Regions from separate parts of the Streptomyces sp. NPDC004065 genome, predicted to be linked through region 4. Evidence: riboswitches for the same ligand, from Rfam matches in the RefSeq annotation. Region 4 holds a riboswitch; each other region holds the start of a gene.
What was found. Region 4 has a riboswitch for cyclic di-AMP ahead of ACI2LW_RS12580 (M23 family metallopeptidase). Riboswitches for the same ligand answer to the same signal wherever they lie in the genome.
Positions count from the first base shown of each region.

Region 1 (2,192 bases), on a different contig from region 4:
TCCAGGTAGTCGGCGACGATCGCGTCGCGCTCCACGCCCAGCGCCAGCAGGGTCACCGCGACCGACAGGCCCGCGCGGTCCTTGCCGGCCGCGCAGTGCATCAGGGTGGGGACGCTGTCCCCGGCGATCTCGTGCAGCACCCGGGAGTGCTCGGCGGTGCGCTGGGTGATGATCATGCGGTAGGAGGCGATCATCCGGTCCGCGCCCTTGCCGTCGGCCAGGATCGAGCGCAGCTGCTCGAGGTCGCCGTCGCGCACCATCTTCCAGAACTCCGCGCCGTCCGCGGGGTCGCTCAGCGGCAGGTTCACATTGCGCACGCCGGGCAGCTCGACGTCCGGCCCCTCCAGCCGCTGGTCCGCCGCGTTGCGGAAGTCGAAGATCGTGTGCAGGCCCAGCGAGGACAGGAACGCCGCGTCCTCGGCGGTCGCGTGCGCGAGGTGCCCGCTGCGGAACAGCACGCCGTGCCGCACCCGCCGGCCGTCCACGGTGGGGAGCCCGCCCACGTCGCGGAAGTTGCGCACTCCGGCCAGCTCGGGCTCGGTCGACGGGACCTGCTGCGTCACGGGGGGCTCCTCCCAGTCGGCCCCGCCTTCACGGCTCGTCGGCGGGCGCGATGTCGACGATACGACACGGCGTCCTGGGGCAACGAGTTGTCCACAGGCCGCCGCCCCGGTTCCCCCACTCGTCTCCCACTCGACCGGATTCGCTGCATCTGTCCGGATAGACGATTTCGTTCGAACTCGATCCGGAATGCGGTGATCTGGCGATCCGTGCGTGAGCAGCGTCATAGTGATGACGGTCCGTCACTCGCCATGCCCACGTAATCCGAGCGGTTCCGCAGCGTGTTGACGAAGCGGTGGCCGTCCGGTTTCACGCTGGGTGACCGGAATCGACGGCGACGGATCATGCGGAACGACTACAACCGGAATCAACTGCTTGTCCACGCGCGTCCGGCTCGCCTACCTTCCACACCCATCCGGACGGACGCCGAATCCTGCCGCCGTCCGGAACCCGGAACTCACCCGTGCACGGCAGGAGCGGGGGACCCACACGCAGGACGGCCTGCTCCGGTTCCCGGAACAGGCCAGGGGTGAAGCCGCGAGAAGGCGGCCGGGCAGCTCCAGCCCGAACCCGACAGCTCACCTCGCAGGCGCCGGAGAGGAAGCCGCCATGCCCGCGAAGGGTAAGCACCGACGACCGAAGACCCAGCGCCTGACCCGCTCCATAGCCGCCGCCGGCACCGGCGGCGCCGCACTGGCCCTGCCGCTCATCGGGGCCGCCGGCGCCCACGCGGCGCCCGCGAAGTCCGCGCCGGACACCGCCGTCCGCACCGCCGCCACGGCCGGGAAGCAGGACGCGGCGCGCACCGAGGCCGTGCGGACGCCCACGCAGACCGTGCGGACGTACACCGTCCGGCCCGGCGACTGCCTCTCCCGGATCGCCGAGCGGCAGCAGGTCCGCGGCGGCTGGCCGGAGCTCTACGCGGACAACCGGCAGGCCGTCGGCGACGACCCCTCGCTGATCCACCCCGGTCTGAGGCTGCGGCTGGACGGCGGCTCCGCGCCGGCCGGCGCCACCGGGGCGCCCGAGTCCACGGCGCCCGCCCCCTCCAGGGCGTCCGCCCCCGCACACACCCCCAAGACCCCCAAGGCCTCCAAGGCGTCCAAGGCGAAGCAGGCCCCGCGGGCCACGGCCGCCGACCGCGCCGCGGACAGGACCGCCGGCAAGGCCGCCGCGACCACCGCCACCGGCTACACCCTCCCGGTGTCCGGCGCCGCCATCGGCACCGCCTACCACACCGCCGGCAGCATGTGGTCCAGCGGCTACCACACCGGCGTCGACTTCGTCGTCCCGACCGGCACCCCTGTCAAGGCCGTGGCCGCCGGCACGGTCGTCTCCGCGGGCTGGGGCGGCGCCTACGGCAACCAGGTCGTCGTCAGACTGCACGACGGTCGCTACGCCCAGTACGCCCACCTCTCCCGGCTGTCCGTCTCGGCCGGGCAGGCCGTGGCCGCGGGCCAGAAGCTCGGCCTGTCCGGCGCCACCGGCAACGTGACCGGCCCGCACCTGCACTTCGAGATCCGCACCGCGCCCGGCTACGGCTCCGACGTGGACCCGGTCGCCTACCTCCGCGCCCACGGCGTCCCCCTCTGATCCTCCCGCCCCACGGGCGCCGCCGCCACGCCCCCCGG
Region 1 is NZ_JBJDQT010000002.1:400,240-402,431, reverse strand. Features, by position in the region: gene ACI2LW_RS05725 (tyrosine-protein phosphatase) at 1-563, opposite strand, end outside; cyclic di-AMP (ydaO/yuaA leader) riboswitch at 976-1,166, shown strand; gene ACI2LW_RS05720 (peptidoglycan DD-metalloendopeptidase family protein) at 1,171-2,154, shown strand.
Region 1: it holds a riboswitch for cyclic di-AMP, as region 4 does, so the genes downstream of both, ACI2LW_RS05720 (peptidoglycan DD-metalloendopeptidase family protein) here and ACI2LW_RS12580 (M23 family metallopeptidase) in region 4, are expected to answer to the same signal.

Region 2 (2,192 bases), on a different contig from region 4:
GTGTCTGCTGCGGCTACACGGTTTGTCGATAGGTCGCTGCCATCACTCGAGTCAGCGTATCCGGTCACCTTTCGATCACCACCAGCGCCCACCGATACAGGCCAGGCGGTATCGAAACACGGCCGATATGTTTTTGATCAACCTATATGAGTAGATATTTATCGACTTATCGCTCCCCGGCCATCCTTCCCCTTCCCTCTCCCTCCCCTCCCTCTTCGCACACACACCCACACCTACACACGTACGAACACTCCACCGGGCCGCGCGACGTGACGACTGTCACGCACGCCGGCCCCGTTTCCCTTTCCCGGACATACGGGAGTCCGATTCACCCCTATTAGCACTCGAATTCCCGTTGGCGGTAAATGCTCTCCCGCACGCCAAACCGTGAGTTGGGTCACGCCCACTCCCTGGCGCCACCCTCATCCCCTCACCTCCGCAACCCTTTGCGCGCAAGCCAGTTGACCCTTGGCAAACGCAAAGGATCAAGCGCCTCATACACGGTTGATCAAGGTCAATAGGGACGAGCTGTGCGTCAGCCACTTGTTCCGGACATGTGCTCTCGCATACGTTCCGGGCCGTCGGGTGGACGCCGAATCCTGCCGCCGCCCGACAACCCATCGAATGAACCGTTCACGGCAGGAGCGGGGGACCCAGGTAAGCCGCTGGACCGGCCGGTGCACACCCGTGCCGTGCGCCGTCCGGAAAGGCTCGGGGTGAAGTCGCGTCCCCAGGGACGCGGCCGGGCACCTCCCCGCCCGAACCCGACAGCTCACCTCGCAGGCGGCGGAGAGGAAGACCATGTCTGCACTCGGCCTGTGCCGTACCCGTCCCGCTCGTCTCATCCGCACCCTCGCCGTCGCCGGCACGGGTGCCGCCGTTCTCGCCATGCCGCTCGTCGGCGCGACCAGCGCCGCCGCGGCCACCCCGGCCGCGACCAAGACGGCCGCCACCGTCGGCTACCCCAACAACCTCGACGGCTGGATCCGGGCCTCCCTCGCGCTCATGGCGAAGAAGGGCATCCCGGGCACCTACAACGGCATCCACCGCAACGTGATGCGCGAGTCCTCGGGCAACCCGCGGGCCATCAACCTCTGGGACTCCAACGCCGCCAAGGGCATTCCCTCCAAGGGTCTGCTCCAGGTCATCGACCCGACCTTCAAGGCGTACCACGTGTCCGGCACCTCGTGGGACATCTACGACCCGGTCGCGAACATCACCGCCGCCTGCAACTACGCCGCCGCCCGGTACGGCTCGATCGACAACGTCTTCGGCGCCTACTGACCGGCCCCGCCCGGGGCCGCGCCCTGACAAGCGGCCCTAGGCGAACAGTCGTTCGAGGACGACGGCGATGCCGTCGTCCTCGTTCGACGTCGTGACCTCGTCGGCCACCGCCTTCAGTTCGGGGTGCGCGTTGGCCATCGCGACGCCCCGCGCGGCCCACTGGAACATGGGGATGTCATTGGGCATGTCCCCGAACGCCAGGGCGCTCTCGCGGCCCAGCCCCAGACGCGCGGCCGCGAGCGCCAGCCCGGTCGCCTTGGTGATCCCGCATGGCTGGAGTTCGACGGTCCCCGGGCCCGACATGGTGACCGACACCAGGGACCCGACCACACCGCGGGCGGCGGCCGCCAACTCGTCGTCGGACAGCACGGGATGGCGCAGCAGCACCTTGCTGATCGGTGCGCGCCACAGGTCGTCGCGCCGCTCGACCCGCACGGCGGGCAGCGTCGGGTGCGGCATGCGGTACCCCGGCTCGATGAGCGTGAGCCCGTCGAGCCCGTCCTGGTCCACGGCGGCGTACACCTCCCCCACCTCGGCCTCGATCTTGCCGAGCGCGGTCTCGGCCTGCTCCCGGTCCAGCGTGACCGACCACAGCATGCGGTCGGCGCCGGCGTCGTAGAGCTGCGCGCCCTGGCCGCACACCGCGAGCCCCGTGGCGCCCAGGGCGCCGAGCAGTTCCCGTACGCGCGGCGCCGGACGGCCGGTGACCACCAGGTGCCGGGCACCGGCCGCGGCCGCCCGCGCGAGCGCGGCGAGGGACCGTTCGGACACCGTGTCGTCGGCGCGCAGCAGCGTTCCGTCCAGGTCAGTGGCGATGAGGGCATATGCGAGGGGAGCGGCCATGATCAGAGAATACGGACCCGCCCGCACCGGCCCGTCGGGAACCGGACGTTCGCGTTCCCACCGCC
Region 2 is NZ_JBJDQT010000001.1:724,426-726,617, forward strand. Features, by position in the region: cyclic di-AMP (ydaO/yuaA leader) riboswitch at 618-799, shown strand; gene ACI2LW_RS03270 (transglycosylase SLT domain-containing protein) at 802-1,284, shown strand; gene ACI2LW_RS03275 (Cof-type HAD-IIB family hydrolase) at 1,321-2,127, opposite strand.
Region 2: it holds a riboswitch for cyclic di-AMP, as region 4 does, so the genes downstream of both, ACI2LW_RS03270 (transglycosylase SLT domain-containing protein) here and ACI2LW_RS12580 (M23 family metallopeptidase) in region 4, are expected to answer to the same signal.

Region 3 (2,192 bases), on a different contig from region 4:
CGTCGAAGTCCAGGGCGTTGGCCTCGCGCAGCCGCGACTGGTAGAGGGCGTAGGCCTGGGCGAGGGTCTTCTCGAACCCGTCGGTGGCCTGGGCCGCGAAGTCCTCCTCGTCGATCAGCTCGTTCTTCAGGTTGGAGATCTTCGCGCTGAAGGACTTCGGCGGGTAGCGCTTGGGGTCGAGGTCCAGGTCGCGGCAGACCAGGGCCATCAGGCGCTTGGAGTCGGCGGCGTCGTAGATCGAGAAGGAGGAGGTGAAGCCGAGCCGCTTCGACTCCCGGCGCAGGATGCGCACGCACGCGCTGTGGAAGGTCATCACCCACATGGCGTTCGCACGCGGGCCGACGAGCTGCTCGACGCGCTCCTTCATCTCGCCCGCGGCCTTGTTCGTGAAGGTGATCGCCAGGATCTGGCCGGGGTGCACGCCCCGCTCGGCCAGCAGGTGGGCGATACGGTGCGTGAGCACCCGGGTCTTGCCGGAGCCGGCGCCGGCCACGATGAGCAGCGGGGAGCCGGAGTGCACGACGGCGGCGCGCTGGTTGTCGTTCAGCCCCTCGAGAAGCGCGGCCGGGTCCGCCACCGGACGGTGGGCGCCGTCGCGGTAGTACGCGTCCCGGTCCGGGGGCACGTCGAACTTCCCCCCGAACAGATCGTCCGGAACCGGCTCCGGCGCATGATCGTCCTCGGGTGGCGGCGGGGGCTCCTCCTCGTGGCCGCGGGGGGCCTGGAGGTCCGCCAGGAAGCTGTCGTCAAAGAGGCTGCTCATCGCTCTACGAGTCTAGGGCGCCCCACCGACATCCCGTGGCCGCCCCGGAAACCCGGCCGGTTCCGCTCACAGCGCGCAGCCGCCCCGTCACGGCAGCACGCCGCGGAACACCAGATCACGAAAACGTATCGGGCATATCGCACATCAACCTTCACACAAGGCACACGAGTTGGCTACGGTGCGGTCGGGCCGCTCGACCCCCACCGGTGAACGTCGCCGGGCCGCGCGGCCTCCGCCGAATCCGGTTGCCGCACCGCCGTGCGGGCCCGGAGCCGGGGACCCACCGACCCCGAGGTGAATCGGTCCGCACGCCGCCCGCGCGGCGAGGACCGTAGGGCAACCCTTCCAGCAGCCCGAACCTGACAGCTAACCCGGCAGGCGGACGATGGAAGGAGTCGCCTCCCTTGGCGTCGCACCGCAAGACGGGCCCCGCCGCCCCCGCTGTTACGCGCGTAGCGGGCCTCGGCACGCCCGCCCTGGCCACGGCCGCCCTCACCTCTGTGGCCCTCTTCCCCCAGTCCGCCGAGGCCGCCGACCCCGGCGGCCACGGCGGCCACGGCGCCCGGCCGAGCGTCGAGGAGGTCGAGAAGAAGATCGACGACCTCTACCGCCGGGCGGAGTACGGGTCCGGCGACACCGGCAGGACCCAGCGGACGGGCCGGACGACCGAGAAGGCCGGCCGGAGCGCGAAGACGGAGAACGCCGGCCGGAGCGAGAAGGCGGAGAACGCCGACGGGGCGGATCGGGCCGACGCGGACCGGAGCCGTCGGGCGCCGGCCGGAGCACGGACCGGCAGGCAGCGAGGGCTGATGTCCGGTCTCTTCGACGACGCCCCCAAGCGCACGGACGTGCTCACCCGGGCCCGCGAGATGCTCAGCGCGTTCACCGCCGCGCAGGGCCGGCCCGCGGCCGACGCGCCGGAGGACGCCGCCGCGCTGCTCGCGAACACCCCGCAGGGCTACTTCGACCAGGCCCAGGTCCTGAGCCGGCTGACGGCACGCCGCACGAACCTGACCACCGGCCCGGCCGGGCGCCGGCCCTCGGCGGCAACGGCCCCGGAGGAGCACGCGGCACCCGCGACGCTCCCCGAGTCACCGGCGACGGCGGCCCGGACCGCACCGGTCACCCCGGCCCCACCGACCACGCGGCCCTCGCAGCCCTCGCAGCCCTCGCAGGCTGCCGCCACCCCGCACACGGGGGTCACGGCCCCCACCGCACCCGCCGCTGTCACCGCCCCCGCCCAGCCCCCGCACGACATCCGCGCGGCCAAGGCGGCCGTCCAGAGGAAGCTGGCCGACGCGCGCGCACTGCTCCGGACGCTCGCCCTCCAGCAGCGGACCGTCCAGGCCGAGTCCCCGGCCCCCCGGCCCGCCGCCCCCGGTCCGCTCGCCCATGCCCCGGCGCACGCCCCTCTTCCCCAGCCGCCGGC
Region 3 is NZ_JBJDQT010000001.1:518,359-520,550, forward strand. Features, by position in the region: gene pcrA (DNA helicase PcrA) at 1-763, opposite strand, end outside; cyclic di-AMP (ydaO/yuaA leader) riboswitch at 987-1,160, shown strand; gene ACI2LW_RS02310 (NlpC/P60 family protein) at 1,168-2,192, shown strand, end outside.
Region 3: it holds a riboswitch for cyclic di-AMP, as region 4 does, so the genes downstream of both, ACI2LW_RS02310 (NlpC/P60 family protein) here and ACI2LW_RS12580 (M23 family metallopeptidase) in region 4, are expected to answer to the same signal.

Region 4 (2,192 bases):
AGGCGGCGCAGGCGGACGCGTTCATCGGCGGGGATCTGTACGCGGTGCAGGAGACCCCCTACGGCGTCCGGCTCGTCGTCGGGGACGTGCGCGGCAAGGGGATGGAGGCGGTGGCCACCGTCGCCGTGCTCATCGGGGCGTTCCGGGAGGCCGCCGAGCAGGAGACCACGCTGGAGGCGGTGGCGCAGCGGCTGGAGCGCGCGCTGGCCCGCGAGGGGGCCCGGCGCGAGGAGGCCGACGCCGTCGAGGGGTTCACCACCGCGGTCCTCGCCGAGATCCCGCGCGAGGGGCAGACGGTGCGGATCGTCAACCGCGGGCATCCACCGCCGCTGCTGCTGCACGCCGACGGCGCCCTGCGCACCCTGCTCGCGGCCGACCCCGCGCTGCCGCTCGGCATGGGCGACCTGGGCGCCTGGCCCGACCGCGCCGAGGAGACGGGTTTCCCCGCCGGGGCCACGCTGCTCCTGCACACCGACGGCGTGTCCGAGGCCCGGGACGCGCGCGGCCGCTTCTACGACCCCGAGCGGCGCCTGGCCGGACGGACCCTCCGCGACCCCCACGCCCTCGTCGCCGCGGTCGCGACGGAAGTGCGCCGGCACTCCGGCGGCGGCATGACCGACGACATGGCGCTGCTCGCCGTACGACGGCCGTGATCACCGTCACGATGAGTGACCGGACGGTCTCGCTCCGCATAACAACTGACACACCGTCATGTCCTGAGCCGCCCCGGCGGGGCCGCGGACGGCCTCGGACACTGTTGAATTCCTGTCAACTCGCCCGGTTTTCGCCGCTCGCGGCCCCTAAGTCCTGGCCAAAAAGGTTTAATGATCAAGGCGAACGGCTTGGAATCGGCACCCCGGGTCTATTAACGTTCGATAACGCAGCGCGGTCGTCCCAGCCGTCACAAGAGGCGGCTCCGTGCGCACGCGTCGAATCCCGCAAGGGAGCCGGGGAACCACCGAATTGGGGTGAATCGGGCGTCATCCGCCGTGACGGCACGGCAGGTTGACGCGCGTAGGAGACCTTCCTGCTCCGAACCCGTCAGCTAACCCGGTAGGCGAAACGGAAGGAAAGGAGCACGCCCGCGTGGCGTCCAACCGGCCTGCCCCAGAAGCCCCGTTCGTGCCGAGTCAGCGCACCGAGACCTTCGGCTACGGCGCCCGGCGCGCCGACGAGGGGCCCTGGGAGGAGTGGAACCCCACCGAGGACTCCCTCCGCCCGGCGCGCGGCCGGCACCGCGTCAGCAAGCAGCGCGGCGGCGGGCTCGCCCGCAGCTCCACCGTCCTCGGTGTCGGCGTCATAGCCGCCGTCGGCGCGGGCGGCATGGCCAGCGCCAACACGGGCAAGCCGCCGGTGTCCATTTCGATGCCGGACCTGCCCTCCGTCGGCACCCTCTTCGACGACTCCCACGACGCCGAGACGCAGGGGTCCGCGACGGCGCTCAGCAGCGTCGGCGTGACCACCGCCGACACCGCCCAGGGCACCTCCGACGCGGGCGAGGCGCTGCGCGACCGCATCATGGCCCAGGCCGCGCAGCAGCAGGTGCAGAGCGACGCCAAGGCCGAGGCGGCCGCCGAGGCCGCCGCCGCCAAGCGGGCCGAGGAGGCCGCCGCCAAGGCGCAGAAGGAGGCCGAGGCCAAGGCCGCCGCCGCGAAGAAGAAGGCGGAGGAGGAGGCCAGGCGGAAGCAGGAGGCCGCCCGGCTGGCCGAGCTCGCCAAGCAGTACACGCTGCCGACCTCCTCGTACACCCTCACCTCCACCTTCGGCGAGGCCGGCTCCATGTGGTCCTCCGGCTACCACACCGGCCTGGACTTCGCCGCGCCCACCGGCACCCTCATCAAGGCGATCCACAGCGGCACCATCACCGAGGCCGGCTGGGCCGGCTCCTACGGCTACCGCACGATCCTCACCCTCGACGACGGCACCGAGCTGTGGTTCTGCCACCAGTCCTCGATCAGCGTCAGCGTCGGCCAGAAGGTGACCACGGGCGAGGTCATCGGCCGTGTGGGTGCCACCGGCAACGTCACCGGCCCGCACCTGCACCTGGAGGTCCACCCGGGCGGCCAGGCCACCGGCGTCGACCCCATGGCGTGGCTGCGCGGCAAGGGCCTCACCCCCTGAGGCCCACCCGGCCCACCCCGCCTCCCCGTCCTCCTCGTCCTCCCCGTCCTCCTCGTCCCCGGGTGGCCGGC
Region 4 is NZ_JBJDQT010000008.1:198,697-200,888, forward strand. Features, by position in the region: gene ACI2LW_RS12575 (PP2C family protein-serine/threonine phosphatase) at 1-653, shown strand, start outside; cyclic di-AMP (ydaO/yuaA leader) riboswitch at 918-1,075, shown strand; gene ACI2LW_RS12580 (M23 family metallopeptidase) at 1,087-2,121, shown strand.